Regions from separate parts of the Pseudomonas sp. ZY71 genome, predicted to be linked through region 3. Evidence: riboswitches for the same ligand, from Rfam matches in the RefSeq annotation. Region 3 holds a riboswitch; each other region holds the start of a gene.
What was found. Region 3 has a riboswitch for cobalamin ahead of VY732_RS13080 (CbtB domain-containing protein). Riboswitches for the same ligand answer to the same signal wherever they lie in the genome.
Positions count from the first base shown of each region.

Region 1: another riboswitch for cobalamin. It lies ahead of VY732_RS17065 (TonB-dependent receptor plug domain-containing protein); the one in region 3 lies ahead of VY732_RS13080 (CbtB domain-containing protein).
Region 2: another riboswitch for cobalamin. It lies ahead of cobO (cob(I)yrinic acid a,c-diamide adenosyltransferase); the one in region 3 lies ahead of VY732_RS13080 (CbtB domain-containing protein).
Region 4: another riboswitch for cobalamin. It lies ahead of VY732_RS12295 (ABC transporter substrate-binding protein); the one in region 3 lies ahead of VY732_RS13080 (CbtB domain-containing protein).

Region 1 covers NZ_CP144274.1:3,839,013-3,844,230, forward strand. The annotation lists gene VY732_RS17050 (TonB-dependent siderophore receptor) at 1-749, opposite strand, end outside; gene VY732_RS17055 (FecR domain-containing protein) at 859-1,812, opposite strand; gene VY732_RS17060 (sigma-70 family RNA polymerase sigma factor) at 1,809-2,330, opposite strand; cobalamin riboswitch at 2,467-2,672, shown strand; gene VY732_RS17065 (TonB-dependent receptor plug domain-containing protein) at 2,765-4,702, shown strand; gene VY732_RS17070 ((2Fe-2S) ferredoxin domain-containing protein) at 4,702-5,061, shown strand; gene VY732_RS17075 (ABC transporter substrate-binding protein) at 5,058-5,218, shown strand, end outside.
Region 2 covers NZ_CP144274.1:1,894,970-1,900,187, reverse strand. The annotation lists gene bluB (5,6-dimethylbenzimidazole synthase) at 1-152, opposite strand, end outside; gene VY732_RS08465 (cobyrinate a,c-diamide synthase) at 149-1,549, opposite strand; gene cobO (cob(I)yrinic acid a,c-diamide adenosyltransferase) at 1,546-2,157, opposite strand; cobalamin riboswitch at 2,239-2,468, opposite strand; gene VY732_RS08455 (hypothetical protein) at 2,632-3,216, shown strand; gene VY732_RS08450 (PQQ-dependent sugar dehydrogenase) at 3,284-4,597, shown strand; gene VY732_RS08445 (C40 family peptidase) at 4,732-5,218, opposite strand, start outside.
Region 3 covers NZ_CP144274.1:2,939,518-2,944,735, reverse strand. The annotation lists gene VY732_RS13085 (IS4 family transposase) at 906-2,207, opposite strand; cobalamin riboswitch at 2,405-2,626, shown strand; gene VY732_RS13080 (CbtB domain-containing protein) at 2,751-2,948, shown strand; gene VY732_RS13075 (CbtA family protein) at 2,960-3,658, shown strand; gene VY732_RS13070 (cobalamin biosynthesis protein) at 3,655-4,068, shown strand; gene cobM (precorrin-4 C(11)-methyltransferase) at 4,150-4,896, shown strand; gene nfuA (Fe-S biogenesis protein NfuA) at 5,055-5,218, opposite strand, start outside.
Region 4 covers NZ_CP144274.1:2,757,905-2,763,122, reverse strand. The annotation lists gene phnX (phosphonoacetaldehyde hydrolase) at 1-753, shown strand, start outside; gene VY732_RS12300 (Ppx/GppA family phosphatase) at 1,106-2,041, shown strand; cobalamin riboswitch at 2,084-2,278, shown strand; gene VY732_RS12295 (ABC transporter substrate-binding protein) at 2,423-3,436, shown strand; gene VY732_RS12290 (FecCD family ABC transporter permease) at 3,445-4,449, shown strand; partial or broken gene VY732_RS12285 (ABC transporter ATP-binding protein) at 4,542-5,210, shown strand; gene VY732_RS12280 (GNAT family N-acetyltransferase) at 5,194-5,218, opposite strand, start outside.

The sequences.
Region 1 (5,218 bases), 900 kb from region 3:
CCGCGAAGGATCTCGACGCGGTCGTAATAGGCCATGTCACCGCTGAAACTGTCGGCCTGAACGTAGAGGTTGCCCATGTCCAGCGGCACGCCGTCGTACTGATACTGGCCCGACATGCGAAAGCCACGGGAGTAGAAGTATTTGCCGCCCATGGTCGAGTCGTAGACGGTAACCCCCGGGGTCTTTTCCATGACCTGATCGATGGTGTTGAGGTTCTGGTCGTCGAGCATTTTGCGCGTCATCACCGTGACCGATTGCGGGGTCTCTCGCAGCGAGTGCTCGCCTTTGCCGATGGTCACCGCGCCAGTAGTGTACGAGCCGCTGTTTTCCGTGGTCGCGCCGAGCAACTGGCCGTTGATGTTGGTGGCCCCCAGTTCCAGCGCCGAACCGACTACCGGTGCCGGCCGCAGCACATAGGTGCCATTGGCCTGCGGTTCGGCTTGCAGGCCGCTGCCGCCAAGAATCCGCGCAAAGCCTTCGCTGGTGCCGAATGCGCCTCTGAGGCCAGGGGATTTCAGGCCATCGGTTTGTTGCGCATCAAACGAAATCGCTGCCCCCGCCGCACTGGCGAAATGGCTGAGTACTTCGGTCAGGCTGCCAGCGGCAATGTCGAAGGATTTAACCGAACTCTGTTGCGCCGAAAACGGCGCGGCCAACGTGGTCGTCGACCAGACGCCGGCCGTCGTTGCCGCCAGTAGTCCGACCTTCACCGCGGTCGCCAGACGACCAGACTTGTACACCCGAGACATGCTTACCCTCCCCCAGAAACGCTGAATAAAAACTCATTGAGGGATGAGCCGAACGGTGTGCGTGAAAAGTGCAAACGCTGTAAAAAACATTTCCGGTTCACGGTGCCCATCACTGGGCAGGCGGCGACACGTTGACCCAATAACGGCTGTAGCGCGTGATGCGCAAGGAGAATCCACTCTCCAGCGCCGCCAGTGCGAGGTCGGTGTTGTCGATCGGGAATGCGCCGGAAACCTTCAGTTGGGCGATCCGCGCATCACACCGCAGCACGCCATGGCGGTAACGCGAAATATCCGCCAGCAACTCGGCCAGAGGACGGTTGAGCGCGATGATGCTGCCTTGCTGCCAGGCACCGACCGACGCATCGTTGCGGCGAATCGCGCCTACCGCACGACTGTTGAAAGCCACTGATTGTCCGGCTTCCAAACGCACGGTGGAGCCACCGCCGGCCGAGCTGACTTCGACCGCCTTCTCGACAACCGACACCTCGCCACCGCTGTCCTGTGAGCGGACGATAAACCGCGTGCCCAACGCCAACACTTGGCCATGCCGGGTCAATACTTTGAACGGACGCTGCGACGAATCGGCCGCGGTGCTCAGCAGAATCTCGCCCCACAGTAATTCCAGGGTCCGCTGGCGACCGTCGAAACGCAGATTGACCGAGGTGTCGGTGTTGAGCAGCAAGGCACTGCCATCGGCCAGACGAAACTCGCGCCGCTCGCCCACGCCGGTACGGAAATCGGCCAGCAGGTTTTGCGACGGCTCACTGCGCCAGCCCAGCCAGCCCAGCGACCCGGCCGACGCCAGCAGCACCACGCTGCGCAATACCTGCCGCCGGGATCGCTCGACCCCGCGCAACGCCGGTGCCGCCAATGCGCCCGGCACGCTGGCCATCTGTTCGCCGACCGCCGCCATCTGCTGCCAGGCTTGCTGATGGGCAGGATCGGCGCGCAACCAGTCGTTCCACGCAGCGCGGTCGGCCTCGGTGGCGATGCCGGAATGCAGACGCGCGTACCAGCGGGCAGCGGCGCTGATCGCTTGCAGTTCGGCGGGCGACAGGCTCATGCCAGTTGCATCTGAATCTGCATCAGACAGCAATGCTCCATGGCCTTGGCCATGTAGTTGTTGACGCTGCGCACGCTGATGTTCAAGCGCTCGGCAATCTGCGGGTAGGTCAGGCCATCGAACTGCGACAGGATGAAGGTCTGCTTGACCTTCGGCCCCAGCCCTTGCAGCAGACGGTCGATTTCCACCAGCGCCTGCAGCAGGATCGCCTGCTCTTCCAGCGAAGGCTGTTGCTCTTGTGGCATGGCCGCCAGCGCTTCCAGCCAGGATTGCTCCAGCGAACGGCGGCGGAACAGGTCAACGAGCAAGCCTTTGGCGATCATCGACAGGTAAGGACGCGGCTCGCGAATCTCCAGAGCGCTGCGGGCCTTGATGACCCGAACGAAGGTGTCCTGCGCCAGATCGGCCGCATCGAAAGAGTTGCTCAGACGCTTGCGCAACCAGCCTTTCAACCACCCGTGATGGTCGCAATACAAGTCATTGACGGCGCTGCGCAGGGATAATTCGTCGGCGGACATGAGGCTGGAATAATTCGCGAGTGATAATGACTCTTATTGTCTGGCGCGCGACGGGTGCTTGGCAATAGGCAACTTTGGCCATTTGCATACCCATAACCCGGGTCCCGAAAGTTGACGAACGGTCATTCGAATGTTCAGATGCCGCCCAGTTTCAGGTGTCCCATGCCGCCGTGCATGGGGTGAAACGGGAAACCGGTACGTTCTTTTCGAACAAGTCCGGTGCTGCCCCCGCAACGGTATGCGCGTGATGCTTTCGATACACCACTGTGGCCAGACGGCCATGGGAAGGTGAAAGCCTCGATACGCGCGAGCCCGGAGACCGGCCTGAAATTTTGTTTGGCAAAATCCTGCGGTGGGCGGGCATGGGCCGGTATTGGCTGTGCGCGATGCCTTCTCCTGCATGCTCTTCTGCGAAGATCCTTTTCGAGAAGACAATGATTCGACCTTTCAACACTCCTGCTCCAACCCTGTTCCTTGGCTGCCTGTTCAGCCCGCTGCTACTGGCCGACGACGCGCCGCTGGAACTCCATCAACAAATCGTTTCTGCACCGTCTGTGGAATCCACCACCGTCGCCGAGATGGCGAAGTTCGGCAGCAAGGTCGAGATCGTCAGCCGCGAACAGATCGAACGTGCCGGCCCCAGCGCCGATGTCAGCCGCGTCATGCAGATGTTCATTCCCGGTCTGTACGTCGCACCGAAAAACGGTCCGTTCGACTACGGCACTTATTCACTGCTGGGCGGGCGCAACGACGACACGTTGATCCTGCTTGACGGCGTACGCCTGAACAATCGCCTGTACGGCGGCCTCTATCTGGACACCCTGCCGGCCAATGCCATCGAGCGCATTGAAGTGCTCAAGGGTGGCCAGAGCCTGTTGTTCGGCACTCAAGCCGTGTCGGGTGTGATCAACATCGTCACCCGCAGCCCGCAATCGCGCAAAACCTCTGGCGAAGTGAATCTGGGCGTCGACAGTTTCGGCGGCACCACCGAAGACGCTCGGGTCGAGAACATCTTCACGAACGGTTTTGGCGATCTCGGTCTGCTGGCGTATGTCAGCCACAACGTCTCCGACGGTTACCAGCCCTATCGCAACCGCGACATGAAAAACGTCAGCGAGAAGAACCGCGCCTACGAAGTCACCACCTTCGGTGGCAAGGCGATTCAGTCGTTTGGCGATGATGCGCGGCTGGAACTGTTCTACCAATACGCCGACGCCAATCTCGACTTCGCCCGCCCGGTCGACAACCACAACACCACCAACGACCGCGTGCAGCAGATCGCCACGGCGACCTTCGAGCAGACCGTCAACGAGCGCCTGAGCTACTTCATCAAAAGTCATATCAACGACTGGGACACCCGCTACACGCGCGTCAACAATATCGCCGGGGGCGGCACCCAAGTCATCAATCACAACGACTATTGGGGCTTCACCGATTGGGGCGTGCAGGCCGAAGGCAAGGCTGAACTGCGCGGCGGCCATGTGCTGGTGTTCGGCAGCGACAACCAATGGTTCAAGGGCCAGGACGATGTGTTGATCATCGACAACGACAAGGCCGAAGCCCATGCGTTCTACACGCAACTGCGACCGCAGATCGACGCCCTGCCCGACTGGCATCCGAGCATCGGTGTGCGCCACGAAGCCATGAGCGGCGGCGACAGTGCCACGGTCGGCATGCTCACTTCGCTGTATGACCTCAATGACAATTGGTCGGTGCGCGGCCAATACGGCAGCGCTTACAAACTGCCGAACGCCGAGCAACTGTTCGTCAACGAGCCGGGCGACGAGATCGGTAATCGCAATCTCAAACCGGAAAAAAGCCGCAACGCTGAACTCGGTGTCGACTACAAAGGCTTCTTGCTCGATCGCGAATTCAGCGCCAGCGTGACCCTGTTCAAACGCAAGATCGACGACCTGATCACCCTCGATGACATTCAGTGGGTCAACGGTGAAGGCACGATCCAGATGCGCGGTTTCGAGGCCGACGCCAAACTGGCGCTCAACGATCAGTGGAGTCTGCAAGCGGACATGACCCGCAACCTCACCGAATCCCGCACGGGGGCGACCATCAATGACATCCCGAGCTTCTTCGCCCGTTCGCGCGTGGGTTATGAATCGGAAAATCGCCTGTGGGGCGTTGGCGGTGCGATCCGCTATATCCGCGATATCAAAAGCTCGAAGCAGGTCGAGTACGGCAATTATTCAGTGGTCGACGCCGACGCTTATCGCTACCTCGACAACGCCCACCAACACCGCGTGAGCCTGCTGGTGGAAAACCTCTTCGATCGCGATTACGTCACCAGCCGTTCGAGCAATGTCGACAACCTCGGCCGGCCGTTCACCTCCGAAGTGCGCTACACGTACCGCTTCTGATGAGTGAGATCAAAACCGTCGACGGCGTCGACACGCACCCGGACTGGTCGCACGTGCCCGAGCACGCGCGCCATGTGTTCCTCTGCACCGGCCCACGCTGCACCCAGCGCGGCGCCTTGCAGCTATGGAAAACCCTGCGCCGGCATTTGCTCGCGCACGATCGCATCGAGACGCCGGGCGGCGTTCTGCTGACCCGTACGCATTGTCAGTTTCCGTGCAATCTGGGGCCGATTGTGACGGTGTATCCGGAGCGTTGCTGGTATGGCGTGCGCAGCAAAGACGATGTGCAGCGGCTGGTCGAGGGGCATCTGGTGGGCGGTGAAGTGGTTGCGGATTTGCTGATCAAGGCGCGGCCATGAGCAGGTTGTGGATGTTGTTGAGTGCCCTGCTCTGCGCCGCGCCCGCGCTCGCCGACACTTACCGTAATTGCGGCGAAGACTGGCGCGCCGCTGCGCCCTCACGCATCGTCGCGCTCAATCAGCATGCGGCGGATCTCGTGCTGGCACTGGGTGCCGG
Region 2 (5,218 bases), 1.0 Mb from region 3:
CCGACGCTTGGGGCCTGGTGGGCGGCTTCCAAGAGTCGGCGCAGCAGCTCCGGTTCGACCGTGCCGCCGGTGAAGTGGCGCATGTCGCGGCGTTCGGCGATGGCTTTATAGACGGCTTGGCGCTCGGCTTCGGAGAATGTGTTGTCGGTCATGGCCCTTTCGCGAGCAGGCTCGCTCCCACAGGGGATTGCATTGCTTCAGTCACCACCGTTTCAACTGTGGGAGCGAGCCTGCTCGCGAAGGCGCCTTCGGAATCAGGCGCAAACAGTGCAGCGACAGCCACCGGATTCGACGGGAAATAAAAGTGCACGTACGACGCCGTCATCCGCCCTTCCCGATAAACCGCCTCGGCCCCACGCCCACCATTCGGGCTCAAGCCACGGGCAATCGGTGTCAATTCGGTGGTGGTCAGGGAATGATGATAAGTGTGCCCACGCAGCGAACCTTCCGGCAGATCGACCGCTTGCAGGGCCAGTGCCGCCAGACGCTTCTGCATCACCGCATCGCCCTTAAGCAGCCCAACCAACTCAGCGCGAGTGCCTTCAACGTCAGTCAAAGAATCCAGCAAATACAGCATCCCGCCACATTCAGCGAGCAACGGTTTACCCGCTGCATGATGCGCGCGAATCGCTTCAACCATCGCGGTGTTCTGCGCCAGCGCAACGTGATGCAACTCCGGATAACCACCGGGCAGATACAAGCTATCCGCCTCCGGCAATTGCGTATCGCGGATCGGCGAGAAGAAACTCAACTCGGCGCCCATCGCCCGCAACAGATCGAGACTCGCGCCATAGGTGAAAGCAAACGCTTCATCACGGGCGACCGCGATTCGCACATTCTTCAGCAGCGGCTCTACAGCGATGACGTCAGGCGCGGCGAACTCAACCGCCGGCGGCAGCGCTACCTCACAGCTACTGGCGAGAGCGTCGGCAGCCGCGTCGAGACGCACATCGAGGTCATTCAGTTCGCTGGCCTGGACCAGGCCGAGATGGCGACTCGGCAGTTCGATACCCGTTTCGCGGGACAACGCGCCGTACCAGCGCAGACCTTCCGTGAGACTGCCTTCGAGCAATTGCGCATGTCGCAAAGTACCGACACGATTGGCCAGCACGCCGGCAAACGGCAGATCCGGCTGGTACTTCGCCAAGCCCAGCGCCAACGCACCAAAGGTCTGCGCCATCGCCGTCCCATCGATCACGCCAAGCACAGGCACACCGAAATGCCGCGCCAGATCAGCGCTGGAAGGCGTGCCGTCGAACAGACCCATCACGCCTTCGATCAGAATCAGATCGGCCTCGGCGGCGGCTTCCCACAACAGACGACGACTTTCCTGCTCGCCGACCATCCACATGTCCAATTGATAGACCGGCGCACCGCTGGCGCGCTCAAGAATCATCGGATCAAGGAAGTCCGGGCCGCATTTGAACACGCGTACTTTGCGCCCCTGATTGCGATGCAAACGGGCGAGCGCGGCGGTGACGGTGGTCTTGCCCTGACCGGAGGCCGGCGCGGCGATGAGGACCGCCGGGCAGTGACGTGGTTGATTCAAAGTTCGACGCCTTTCTGCGCTTTGATGCCGGCCTGGAAGGCGTGTTTGAGCATGCCCATTTCGGTGACCGTGTCGCCCATTTCGATCATTTCCGGCTTGGCCGCGCGACCGGTGACGATCACGTGCTGCATCGGCGGACGCGCCTGCAAATCGCTGAGCACCTGATCGAGATCGAGGTAACCGTGCTTGAGGGCGATGTTCAGTTCGTCGAGCACCACCAGACCGATCGACGGATCACGCAGCAACTCACGGGACACCGCCCACGCGGCTTCGGCAGCGGCGATGTCACGCTGGCGGTCCTGGGTTTCCCAAGTGAATCCTTCGCCCATCACGTGAAAGCGCACTTGCTCGGGGAAGCGGCGGAAAAACAACTCTTCGCCGGTGCTGTTGCGGCCCTTGATGAACTGCACCACGCCGCACTGCATGCCGTGGCCCATGGCGCGCGCAAGCATGCCGAAGGCCGAGCTGCTTTTGCCTTTGCCATTGCCGGTCAGCACCAGCACCAGACCGCACTCGTCAGGCGAGTTGGCGATGCGTTCGTCGATCACGGCTTTTTTGCGCTGCATACGCGCCAGATGGCGTTCGTCGCGCTCGGGGGAATCAGTCATGGGGGAGCTCTCCGTTGAGGCTGGATAACGGCGGGCAGGCACAAGAATAGACGGCAAAAAGCCTGGCATCGCCCACCGTGATGCCGCTGGATGGATCAGGCCGGTCTCCGGGCTCATGAGCGGCGTTGGCCTGACTGCGCGCCTTCCCGCTTCTTTCGAGGCAGTGGCTCAAGGCGCAGTTTTCACTCATTTACCGTTGCGGGGGCAGCGCCGGGATCGTGGTGGTTCTTCGCTTGAAGACAACCCTCACCGGCTTCCCTGTTTCACTCTGTCGACGCAGGTCACAGAGCACCTGAAACAAGCCGCGAAGGTTAGAGGGTTGGGGGTGGAGCGTCAATTAAAGAGGCGGCCATCGGGCGAATAACTGCCGCCGATCACTTATCTGCCGCCAATCTTGTGCCACACTGATACAAATGATATCAAAGAGCCATGCTTTTCTCGAAAAGCCCACTACAACAATAAAGGATGATGACGATGCAAGGCATGATCATCAGCAACCCGCGCCTGGAATTCCTGCGCCCGGTGCTTGAACGCTGGTTTGACTGTATCGACCGCTACAACGCCGTGCGCGGCGACAGCGACACCCCTTACTGGCATGACGAGAAAGCCAATCTCGGATTGCTCTCGGCGGCGGCCTGGATGGCTGAGCTGGTCACTTTGAACGACACTGTCACGCGCAAACAGAACGAAGAAGGCGAGCGCAATGCCCGCGCCGATCTGTTTCTCGCCGGCGCCGAAGACCGCGCCTTTATCCAGGCCACTCAGCGCTGGCCAAAGGTTACCAACCTGAATCTGACCCAGGCCCTGCTGGATATCACTAACGACGCCAAGCGCATCAGCTACGCCAGCGATCTCAAGCTCGGCTGCCTGTTTGTCGCGCCGCAAAAAGCCCAGCACAGCGCCAGCCCTGAAGAGCTGCAGGACATGGTCGACGACCTGCAAAAGGAACACACCTGCGCGGTCGCCTGGTATTTCCCTTACGCCTACCGCAAGTTGCGCAGCGAAGCCGGCAATTATCACCCGGGCATCGCCGTGCTGTTCAAGGAAGCCCGCGGCTGAGCAGTTGAACCATCGGGCTTGCGCCCTCCTCTATGATTAGGAATGCATTCATAGGGAAGATTCAGCAATGCGCAAGCCCCAGCTCGTTTTTGTCATCGCCTTCGCCGGAGGGCTCGCCGCCTGCGGTGAGACCTCCAGCCTGCAAGTCTCCGACGGCACCGGCCCGTCACCGAAATTGCCTGAACCAAACAAGACCCTGATTCCGACGGTGAACATTGCCCCGGCGATCGGCTGGCCGGAGGGCGCTAAACCGACGGCAGCGACTGGCACGCAAGTCGCTGCATTCGCGGAAGGCCTCGATCATCCGCGCTGGCTCTATGTGCTGCCCAACGGCGATGTGCTGGTGGCGGAAACCAACGCCCCGCCAAAACCGGATGACAGCAGCGGCATTCGTGGCTGGGTGATGAAAAAGGTCATGGGCAAGGCTGGCGCGGGCGTGCCGAGTCCGAACCGCATCACCTTGCTGCGTGACGCCGATCATGATGGTGTCGCAGAAACCCGCACGGTATTCCTGCAGAACCTCAACTCGCCGTTCGGTATGACGCTGGTTGGCAATGACCTGTACGTCGCCGATACCGATCGCCTGCTGCGCTTCAACTACGAACCCGGCGCGACCGAGATCAAGTCACAGCCAATCAAGGTTGTCGATTTGCCCGGCGGTACGCTGAATCACCACTGGACGAAAAACGTCATCGCCAGCAAGGACGGCAGCAAGCTGTACGTCACGGTCGGCTCGAACAGCAACGTCGGCGAAAATGGTCTGGATAAGGAAGAAGGCCGCGCGGCGATCTGGGAAGTCGATCGGGCGACCGGCAATCACCGCATCTTCGCCTCGGGCATCCGCAACCCCAATGGCCTGGCCTGGGAGCCGAAAAGTGGCGCGCTGTGGACAGCGGTCAACGAACGCGACGAGATCGGCAGTGATCTGGTGCCGGACTACATCACTTCCGTGAAGGACGGTGGCTTCTATGGCTGGCCGTTCAGTTACTACGGCCAGCATGTCGATGTCCGCGTTACGCCGCAAAACCCGGATCTGGTGGCCAAAGCCATCGCCCCGGATTATGCAGTCGGGCCGCACACTGCGTCTTTGGGCCTGACGTTCGCCGAGGGCAACAACCTGCCGGCGCAGTTCAAGGAAGGTGCCTTTATCGGCCAGCACGGTTCATGGAACCGCAAACCGCACAGTGGCTACAAAGTGATTTTCGTACCGTTCACCGGTGGCAAGCCGAGCGGCAAACCGGTGGATGTGCTGACCGGGTTCCTCGACAAGGACGAGAATGCACTCGGTCGGCCGGTGGGCGTGGTGATCGATCAGCAGGGGGGCTTGCTGGTGGCGGATGATGTTGGCAACAAGGTGTGGCGAGTCTCAGCCAGCAAATAATTTTAGCCATGCACAAACAACTGTAGGAGTGAGCCTGCTCGCGATAGCGGTCGATCATTCAACATTGATGTTGAATGTGACACCGTCATCGCGAGCAGGCTCACTCCTACACATTAGATTTTGGGCAACTTGAATTAAGGGTTATGCGCCAGATGCTCCGGCTGCAACACCCGCTTGGCACTCAGATAAGCCTTCTGCCAGTACGCCTTCGACAGGCTGTCGAGCTTGACCGTGCCACCCGTGGCCGGCGCATGCACAAAGCGCCCTTCGCCGACGTAAATCCCCGCATGACTGACCTGCGAACCGCCATTGGTGGCGAAGAAAATCAGGTCGCCAGTCTGCAAGCCTTCCTTGCCGACATTCGGTGCCTGCATAACGATCAACTCACGCGTCGAACGTGGCAAAGAGATGCCCGCCGCATCACGGTAGACAAAACCGATCAGGCCGCTGCAATCAAAGCCTGAATCCGGCGTGTTGCCGCCCCAGCGATAAGGCGTGCCGACCAGGCCGAGCGCGCGAAACAGCACGTCCTCAGCAGCAGGCGAAAAAGCTTGGGAGGGGCCGAACACGACCGGTGCGCGAACCACCGGCGCAGGAGGCGGTGTGCGACTGGCGCAGGCG
Region 3 (5,218 bases):
TGGGTCAATGGGGTTGGGGTTTGGTTATGGGGGCATATCCGTTGCTGCGGGTGCCGCCGCTGGCGGTTTCGCTCTTACAGCGACTCACTTTTCCAGACGCCGAAAAGTAAGCAAAAGGCTTTGCCCCGGCGTACGGCACTTCGCTGAGGCTCAGTGTTCCCTCGCTACGGTGTCCATCCGGGGGCATCGCCTACGGTTTGCTTCGCTGCACCTCCTCTCGATGAATGCGGCTTCGCCGCACGGCGCTACGCGCCTAACCCCCGGATGAACACCTACGCTCGGCCTGCCGAAGGGGCAAAAAAGCCAGATCAAAAGCCAGATCAAGAGCCCCTCACCCTAGCCCTCTCCCAGAGGGAGAGGGGACTGACCGGGGCGTTTGGAAGAGGTACGCCGACCTGCGATACCGCGTTGAACTCAGGCTCAAAAAAGCAAAAAAATCGCCCCCTATCCATGAGGTTAGAGGGACTGATCGGGGTGTTTGGGAGAGCTACGCCGACGTGCAATACCGAGTCGAACTCAGATTTTGAAAAGCCCACAAATCGGCTCCCTCTCCCTCGGGAGAGGGCTGGGGTGAGGGGCGAATCCACCACAAATCCAAAGTCGACCGCATGCTCTTCCACCACTCAACAGGATGAGCGTTAGCTCGGCTGCAGCTCTTGATCTGTAAGGCGACGTCGGAAGGCTGAGTGGAGGGATTGATCCGGGCGTGGGAGCGCAGCGACCGTTTGGCGAAGCCAAACACAGCGAGAGGAGGTGCAGCGCAGCAAACCGTAGGCGCTGCGCCCGGATCGATCCCGCAGCGAAGGAACCCCGAGCCCCAGCGAGCGGGCCGCACGTAGGAGCAAGCCTTTTTGGTTACTTTTTCGGCGTCTGGAAAAAGTGACCCGCCGTAAGGGCCATCCCTTTCAAGGTCTTTTCGTTTTGGCAGCCTTGATAACTCTGTCCGTTGAAACATGAGCATGGACCGCTGTGCCTTGAACCCATGTCTTGGGTTTAGGCACCTTGGGACCGCGGGGGCTTTTCGCAACTTGTTTGGGCTGGATGTTTCTGGCCAACTCCAACAGGCGTTGGGCCAGTTGCTCCAGAGGGACAACGGGAAGATATTCTGAGGGCAGTGCAATCTGCATTCCCTCATAACCACTCCTGACCTGAACCGCCAAGTGATAGATGGAAGCTTCCCATCCTTCAGGTTGAGTCTCCCGGTGAGCTTGCTCGACACTTCGTTTGAGGATGGCCAGGACGTTGTAGGCCAATACCGCAGTAGCGAACCCGAGCAAGGCAGCCTTCGGGCTGCCAAGGGTTTCGATTTCACTTTCCAGAATCGCTTCCAGTCGCTGGAACATACCTTCAATGCTCCAGCGGCGGCGATAGAGCTCTGCGATCCGCTGTGCACTGACGCTCTGGGGTAGGTTGCTCCAGAACATCAAGCTGCTGTCTCCCGAGTCCGTTGGAGAATGAAGCGTCAGCTCGACACGCCGACATTGGTAACCGCCTCTGACCTGGATGATCTGCTCACGCACAGTGCCTGTTTCCACAGGCACCGGCTCTTGCCACTCACCTTCTTGAATCAAGCGTGGATGCTTGGCTTGCTGGCGAATGACAAAGGACGTCTGGGCCTGCTCACAAGCTTCCATGACCGGGAGCGTGCAATAGAGTCGATCAGCCAACCACACTTGGCCCGGCTCGGCATCAGCCAACAGCGGCAGCACGCAAACACGCTCGCTTGCGTAGGCATCCTCACACGCCTGAAGGTCGATGACCTGATCGAGGTCGGGGTCGTAGGCCACCACCGAAAAACCGGGACGAGCGGCGCCGCGCTCGTGACGTAAAGCTCCCAGACGTTTCTCAGTGGATGCCAAGTGATTACCGTCCACTACCCGAACCTGCCAACCCGGCAGCATCGTCGTGCAACCCAGCTCTTTTATGGTTGGAGTCAGGCGTTGAGCGCAGCCCGTAACCAGGGCGCGCAACAGCGCCGGCTCGGTACGACTGATCTTGTCGTAGAGAGCCGCCAAACTGACAGGAAGATCTTCCAGTTGCCGCGCGGCGGCGTGCAGGGATGGCTTCAGGCCCAATGAAACAAGGGACATCAGCTTGATGATGGTCGAGAACAGCAGCTCACGAGAATACTGCCGTTGCCGATGCTCTTCGAAAACCTGATCGACCCACTCAGGGGCAATAGCCTGCTCCAGAGCCAATTTAGCCATGACACTGGCAGGTGCTTTTTTCTCGAAACGCGCTAGAACATCGGCCCACATCGTTTGGGGATCCCTGAATGAAATTTCAGGGGATTTTACCGAAGACCTTGAAAGGGATGGCCGTAAGGGCGGAACCGTAATCAGCAACACCCGCAGCAACGGATAAGCCCCCCACAAAATTGACTAAAATCCCCAACCCATGCTCTCCTACACAACTTGTTACGGGTGCCCTTCACAGGGTGAAACGGGAAACCGGTGAATCATGTGCTTTACTCAAGCCCATGTCAGTCCGGTGCTGCCCCCGCAACGGTAAGCGAGCGAAGCGTCAAAACCACTGTGTCAGCAAGACATGGGAAGGTGACGCTTGCAGGTCGGCCTGACGCCAACCCCTCGTGAGCCCGGAGACCGGCCCGCAACACACAGCCCGCACCTCGTGCGTCGCTGAACATAACAAACCCGCGGTGGGCGGGCGCTGTTCGAACCTCTGCGAGCCCGACCCGCAGGGGTTTTCATGCGCTCGATTCACCCACTGACATTCCAGAGGGAAGCGCCATGTCGATCATCAGCAGCACCGGCAGCAACACGGACAAAATTTCCAGCACCGCCACCCTGAGCCAACGCCTGACCGCCGCGATCTTCGCGTCGATCCTTGGTGCCAGCCTGGTCTACTTCGCCGGTTTCTCGCACATCGAAGCGGTGCACAACGCCGCCCACGATACCCGCCACAGCGCCGCGTTCCCGTGCCACTGAGACCTGTCGACATGATCAAGCGTATTGCGCAAACCGCAGGTTTCACCGGTCTGCTGGCCGCCCTGCTCCTCACTCTGCTGCAAAGCTTTTGGGTCTCGCCGCTGATTCTGCAGGCGGAAACCTTCGAGAAGTCCGAGCCGGTGGCGGTTCACGAACACGCCGCTGGCGTGGCTGCGCACACCCACGACGCCGAAGCCTGGGAGCCGGAAGACGGCTGGCAGCGCGTGGTCTCGACCACAGGCGGCAATCTGGTGGTTGCGGTGGGTTTCGCCCTGATGCTCGCGGGCCTCTACACCCTGCGCGCACCGACCAAAACCTCGCAAGGCTTGCTCTGGGGCCTGGCTGGTTACGCGACATTCGTACTGGCACCGACGATGGGCCTGCCACCTGAATTGCCGGGCACTGCCGCTGCTGATCTGGCTTCACGCCAGATGTGGTGGATCGGCACCGCCGCTTCGACCGCTGTCGGATTGTCGCTGATTGCGTTCAGCCGCCACTGGCTGATGAAAATCCTCGGCGTGGCCATCCTCGCCGTGCCGCACGTGATCGGCGCACCGCAGCCGGAAGTGCATTCGATGCTCGCGCCGGAGGCATTGGAAGCCCAGTTCAAAATCGCTTCGCAGTTGACCAACGTGGCGTTCTGGCTGGCCCTGGGCCTGATCAGCGCCTGGTTGTTCCGCCGCAAAAGCGCTGGCCAATACCACGCATGACCGATGACAGCGCAGCGCCGACCTTCGTGGTCGGTCTGGGCTGCCAGCGCGGCTGCCCGGCCAGCACGCTGCGCGCGTTACTCGACCAAGCCTTACAGGCGCACCGTATAGAGCTTGAAACGGTCAAGGCGTTGGCCAGCATCGACCTCAAGCGCGACGAGCCGGGCCTGCAGGAACTTGCCACTCAGTTGGCTTTGCCCTTGCTGTATTTCAGCAGTGAAGAACTGGCCAGTTATCAGCAACGACTCAGCCACCATTCGCAGATCGCCTACGAACGCACCGGTTGCTACGGCGTGGCGGAAAGTGCAGCGTTGGCACTCGCCGAACAGCTGATTCAGGCACCGGCAAAACTGCTGATTTCCCGGCAAAAATACGCTCAGGCCACGTTGGCATTGGCCGGCGCAGCGTAAATTCCCGATAATCCCCGCCACCGATCATGAGCAATCTTCATCTGAAGCGATTGCCGTGCCCCTTTTTCACAGGATTTAACCATGACCGTCTACTTCATCGGTGCCGGCCCCGGCGACCCGGAATTGATCACCGTCAAAGGCCAGCGGCTGATTCGCAGCTGCCCGGTGATCATTTATGCAGGCTCGCTGGTACCGGCGGCGGTGCTGGACGGTCATCAAGCCGAGACGGTGGTCAACAGCGCTGAATTGCATCTGGAACAGATCATCGAGCTGATCAAAACCGCGCATGCCAATGACCAGGATGTGGCGCGGGTGCACTCCGGCGACCCGAGTCTGTATGGTGCGATTGGTGAGCAGATTCGTTACCTGCGTGAGCTGAATATTCCGTTCGAGATCATTCCCGGGGTGACGGCGACGGCAGCCTGTGCGGCGTTGCTAGGTGCGGAACTGACCCTGCCGGACGTCTCGCAAAGCGTGATTCTGACCCGTTACGCCGACAAGACCGCGATGCCGGCCGGTGAGGAACTGGGCAGTCTGGCGCAACACGGCGCGACGATGGCGATTCATCTGGGGGTCAACCATCTGCAGAAGATTCTGGCGGAGCTGTTGCCGCATTACGGTGCCGATTGCCCGATCGCGGTGATTCACCGGGCGACGTGGCCGGATCAGGATTGGGTGGTGGGGACGCTGGCGAATATCGCTGGGAAGGTCGAGGCCAAAGGGTTTCGGCGTACGGCGTTGATTCTGGTTGGGCGCGTTTTGGGCAGTGAGGTGTTTAGCGAGTCATCGCTGTATCGCGCCGGGCATGCTCATCTCTATCGCCCATAAAGGCCCCTTCGCGAGCAGGCTCGCTCCCACATTTGATCGCATTCCAAAGGTGGGAGCGAGCCTGCTCGCGAAGGCGTCAGTACATTTCATCCATAAAAAACTCACCCATAAAAAACGGCGCTCACGGGGCGCCGTTTTTCATGTCCGCAGCGAACACCTTAGTAGTAGGCGTTTTCTTTCTGCGTGTGGTCGGTCACGTCGCGAACGCCCTTCAGCTCCGGGATGCGCTCGAGCAAGGTGCGCTCGATGCCTTCCTTCAGGGTTACGTCCGCCTGGCCGCAGCCCTGGCAGCCGCCACCGAACTGCAGCACGGCGATGCCGT
Region 4 (5,218 bases), 180 kb from region 3:
TTTGCACCGACGCAGATATTCGTCGAGGCCTTTGCCGAGTTCGGCGTCGCGGTGTCGCTGGAAGAAGCGCGCGGGCCGATGGGCATGGGCAAGTGGGATCACATCCGCACCCTGTGCAACCTGCCGCAGATTGCCGAGCGTTATCGTGCAGCGTTTGATCGCTTGCCGAGTGACGACGATGTCACGGCGATCTACGAGCGCTTCATGCCGTTGCAGATCGAGAAAATCGCCCTGCATTCGGCGTTGATACCGGGTGCGCTCGAGGCGATTGCAGCGTTGCGCGACAAGGGTTTGAAAATTGGTTCGTGCTCCGGTTATCCGGCGGTGGTGATGGCCAAGGTCGTCGAACTGGCGCGGGAAAATGGCTACGTCGCTGACCATGTCGTCGCCACCGATGAGGTGCCGAATGGCCGGCCCTATCCGGCGCAGGCGTTGGCCAACGTGATTGCCTTGGGCATCAGTGACGTGGCGGCGTGCGTCAAGGTCGATGACACCTGGCCCGGAATTCTTGAAGGGCGTAGCGCGGGGATGTGGACGGTGGCGTTGACCTGCTCGGGGAATGCGTTGGGGCTGACCTATGAGCAGTTCAAAGCGCTGCCATCGGATCGTCTGGCAGAGGAACGTGAGCGAATTGGCAAGATGTTCGCGCCTTCGCGTCCGCATTATCTGATCGACACCATCGCCGAACTGCCTGAGGTCATCGACGACATCAACGCACGCCTGGCCCGCGGCGAAACCCCGCAAGCCTGCTGACGCATCCCCCTTACCCCTGATCGTTCCCACGCTCCGCGTGGGAATGCAGCCCGTGACGCTCCGCGTCACTGGACGCGGAGCGTCCCTAGAGGCATTACCACGCGGAGCGTGGGAACGATCAGTTCGCGGCATTGCCAAATCGCGGGCAAAAAAAAGCTGCCAAAACTGGCAGCAAAAACTTTAAGAACACGCGATGTATTGGCCTCAGCATAGACGCCGGATAATGACAGTGTCATGACAGCCGCAAATTCATTGAACCGCCCCTGCCCCGTCATCAGGATGTCATCAAGATTACGGCAGAATCCTCGCAAACCGTCTCGCGCCTCCCGACGGACGCTCTGCAAGGACTCCCATGAAAGACGACGCCTCGCTGTTTGCCGCCATCGACCTGGGTTCGAATGCCTTTCGCCTGATGATCGGCCAGTCGGTGCGCAGCCGCAAAGGCTTGCAGATTCAGGAAGTGAAAACCCTGCGTGAACCGGTGCGCCTCGCTGAAGGTTTTGACGGTGGCGCGCTGGATGCGTTGGCACTGGATCGCGGCTGGCAGGCATTGGCGCGGTTCGGCAAGAAACTGCGCGGTTTCGAAGCCGGCCGGGTTCGTGCGGTGGCCACCAGCGCGGTGCGTGAAGCGGACAACGCGCAACTGTTTCTGGCCAGCGCCGAGCGGCATCTGGGCTTTCCCATCGACGTCATTTGCGGCCATGAAGAGGCGCGGCTGGTCTACGCCGGCGTGACCCACGCCTTGCCGAGCGCCGCAGACATGCGGCTGGTGGTCGACATCGGCGGCGGCTCCACCGAGCTGATCCTCGGCCAAGGCTCACAACCATTGCTCACCGAAAGCATCGCCATCGGCAGCGGCACCTTGAGCACGCGGTTCTTTCGTGGCGGTGACGTGTCTGCCGGCGCGCTACAGGAGGCCGAACGCTTCGCCATCCTGCAGTTTGAAAAGGTTGCCCGGCGCTACCGTGCTCAGGGCTGGCAGCAAACCATCGGTTCGTCCGGCACTGCGCGCATGCTGGCCAAAGTGCTCAAGGCCAATCGCCTCAACGACTTCGGTCAGGCCGGCATCACCTATGGCGGGCTGCTGCGCCTGTCGCTGCTTTTGCTGAAAGTGAACAACGTGCAACAGCTCAAGCTGGCCGGTCTGCAACCACACCGCCAGAGCATTCTGCCCGGCGGTCTGGTGTTGATGCTCGCGGCATTCAAAGTGTTCGGCATTGCACAAATGCTGCCCTCCGAACCGGGCCTGCGTCTGGGCGTGTTGCACGGTTTGATGAGCCAGCACTGATCCTCGCCACGGCAGATTCGTCTCCCCTTCAGCGGCTCGATCGACTACCATGCCGCCGTCGGTTCCCGAAGGGGACTAATAGGGAATCCGAGGTGCTTGCACAGCATTGATCGGAACTGCCCCCGCAACTGTAGGTGCCGAGCCTGCTCCACGACTGCCACTGGGTGAACCCCGGGAAGGCCGGAGCCAAGGCGATGACGCATCAGTCAGGAGACCTGCCGGCACAGTGATTACTAACCGGCGGGGTGTCCGGGAAGGACATCGTGCCGTGCGCGTCTTCGTTGGCTGCCCGGCCTTGCGCTGTTTTCCTGACCGCGTTCGATGGTGTGTTTCCAGACCGTACTCTCCCGCTCCCCGTACGGTTCCCTCGGAGACTGCCCCATGCTGCTGCCCCGCATCGCCACCCTCATCACCGGCCTGACCCTTGGCGCCATGGCCCAGGCGGCGCCGACTGTCTATCCACTGACCGTCGAAAACTGCGGCAGCAGCCTGACCTTCCAGCACGCCCCGACGCGCACCGTGACCATCGGCCAGGCCGGCACGGAAATGCTCTACGCCATGGGCCTGGGCGACAAAGTCGTCGGCACGTCGCTGTGGTTCAACAACGTGCTGGACAAGTACAAGGCGCAGAACGACAAGATCGAGCGTCTGGCTGACAACGAGCCGAGTTTCGAATCGGTGATCGGCAAGCGCCCGGAACTGGTCGCCGTGGAGCTGGAATGGATGGTCGGCCCGCAAGGCGCGGTCGGCACCCGCGAGCAATTTCATGAGCTGAAGATTCCGACCTACCTGCTGCCCTCCGATTGCGAAGCCAAGGACAACTTGGTCGGCGCCGACGGTACGCGACTGGCACCGTTTCGCATCGAGACGATTTACAAAAGCGTGAGCCAACTGGCGCAGATCTTTGATGTGCAGGAGCGTGGCCAGCAGCTCAACGACGAACTCAAGGCCAGCCTCGCCAAATCGATTGCCACCGCCCAGGGCAAACGGCTGAAGGATGCCAGCGCGCTGGTCTGGTTCTCCAGCGCACAAATGGACATCGAGCCGTTCGTGGCCGGACACAAAGGCATTCCTGATTTCATGCTCAACACCCTCGGCGTGCGCAACGTGGTGGAGTCCGATGAAGAGTGGCCAACGGTCGGCTGGGAAACCATCGCCAAAGCCAATCCGACCTTCCTCGTCATCGCGCGCATGGATCGTCGACGTTTCCCCGCCGACGACTATGAAAAGAAACTCGCCTTCCTGCGCAGCGATCCGGTGACGCGCAACATGGACGCGGTGAAACACAACCGCATCATCATTCTTGACGCCATGGCCATGCAGGCGAGCCTGCGCATGTTCGACGGCATCGAGCAACTGGCTACGGCCATCAACGGCTATGACCTGTCGCAATGAGTGCCAGCCTGATCCGTACGTTGCTGGCCCTGGCGACGCTGTTGATTGCAGTGGTTGCAGGCGTGGCCATTGGTGAGACCTCGATTGAGCCGGGCGTGGTCATGCAAGTGCTGGCGAACAAATTGTGGGGCGCCGGGTACGCGCTCGACCCAATCGATGAAGGCATCGTCTGGAATTACCGTTTGACCCGCGCACTGGTCGCAGCGGCGTGCGGTGCCGGGTTGGCAACGTGCGGGGTGATTTTGCAGTCGCTGTTGCGCAACCCGTTGGCCGATCCGTATCTGCTGGGGATTTCTGCCGGCGCCTCGACCGGAGCCGTGATGGTGGCGCTGCTCGGTGTTGGCGCAGGGATGATTTCGCTGTCAGTCGGTGCCTTCGCCGGCGCGGTCACGGCGTTCGTGCTGGTGATTCTGCTGGCGCGGGTCAGCGGTTCGGCCAGCGGCACCGGGCAGATCATTCTTGCCGGGATCGCCGGTTCTCAGCTGTTCAATGCGCTGACGGCGTTTCTGATTACCCGCTCGGCAAGCTCCGAGCAGGCACGCGGGATCATGTTCTGGCTGCTGGGCAATCTTGGTGGCGTGCGTTGGCCGTCGGTGTGGCTGGCGGTGCCGGTGGCCGTGTTCGGGTTGGTCGTGTGTCTGTGGCATCGGCGCGCGCTGGATGCGTTTACCTTTGGTGCGGACTCGGCGGCATCCCTCGGTATTCCGGTGCGACGCGTACAGATTCTGCTGATTGGCTGCGCGGCGTTGGTGACGGCGGTGATGGTGTCGATTGTCGGTTCGATCGGTTTTGTCGGGCTGGTGATTCCCCATGCAGCGCGGCTGTTGCTTGGCACGGGTCATGCACGACTGCTGCCGGCCAGTGCCTTGGGTGGTGCGGTGTTTCTGATTGCTGCCGATGTGTTGTCACGCACGTTGATCAAGGGCCAGGTGATTCCGGTCGGGGTGATTACTGCATTGGTCGGGGCGCCGGTGTTTGCCCTGATTCTGGTGGGTCGGAGATCGGCGCGATGAGCAGTGTTTTGAGCTGTTCTGGTCTGAGCTTCAGAGTGCGCGGCGCCGAGTTGCTCAGCGGTGTCAGCCTTGAAGTTCAGCGCGGCGAAACCCTCGGCATCGTCGGGCCGAATGGATCCGGCAAATCCACCCTGCTCAAACTGCTGGCCGGGTTGCGCGAACCGAGCGCTGGCGAGGTGCTGCTCGAAGGTCAGCGCTTGGGCAAAATGGCCCGGCGCAGCATTGCGCAAAAACTCGCGGTCGTTGAACAACAAGCCGACACCGACGACGGCATTCGCGTGTTCGATGCCGTGGCGCTGGGTCGCACGCCATGGCTGTCGGCGCTGCAACCGTGGTCGCAGGTGGACGACGCCATCGTCGAGCAGGCGTTGACTGACGTTGACGCGATGCACCTGCGCACGCGCCTGTGGCGCAGCCTGTCGGGTGGTGAGCGACAACGGGTACACATTGCTCGGGCCCTGGCGCAGCGACCGCAAATCCTGTTGCTGGACGAACCGGCCAACCACCTCGACATTCAGCATCAACTGACCATCCTCAACGTGGTACAGGCGTTGCCGGTGACCACGCTGATCGCCTTGCATGATCTTAATCAGGCGTTGAAGTGTGATCGTCTGGCGGTGCTGGAGCGCGGGCGGTTGGTGGCGTTGGGCAAACCGTTGGAAGTGCTGACACCGCAGCGCTTACAGGAGACGTTCGGGGTCAGGGCGCACTATCTGACGGACCCGTTCGATGGGGCGCAGATTCTCAGATTTCACTCATGACGTTGTGC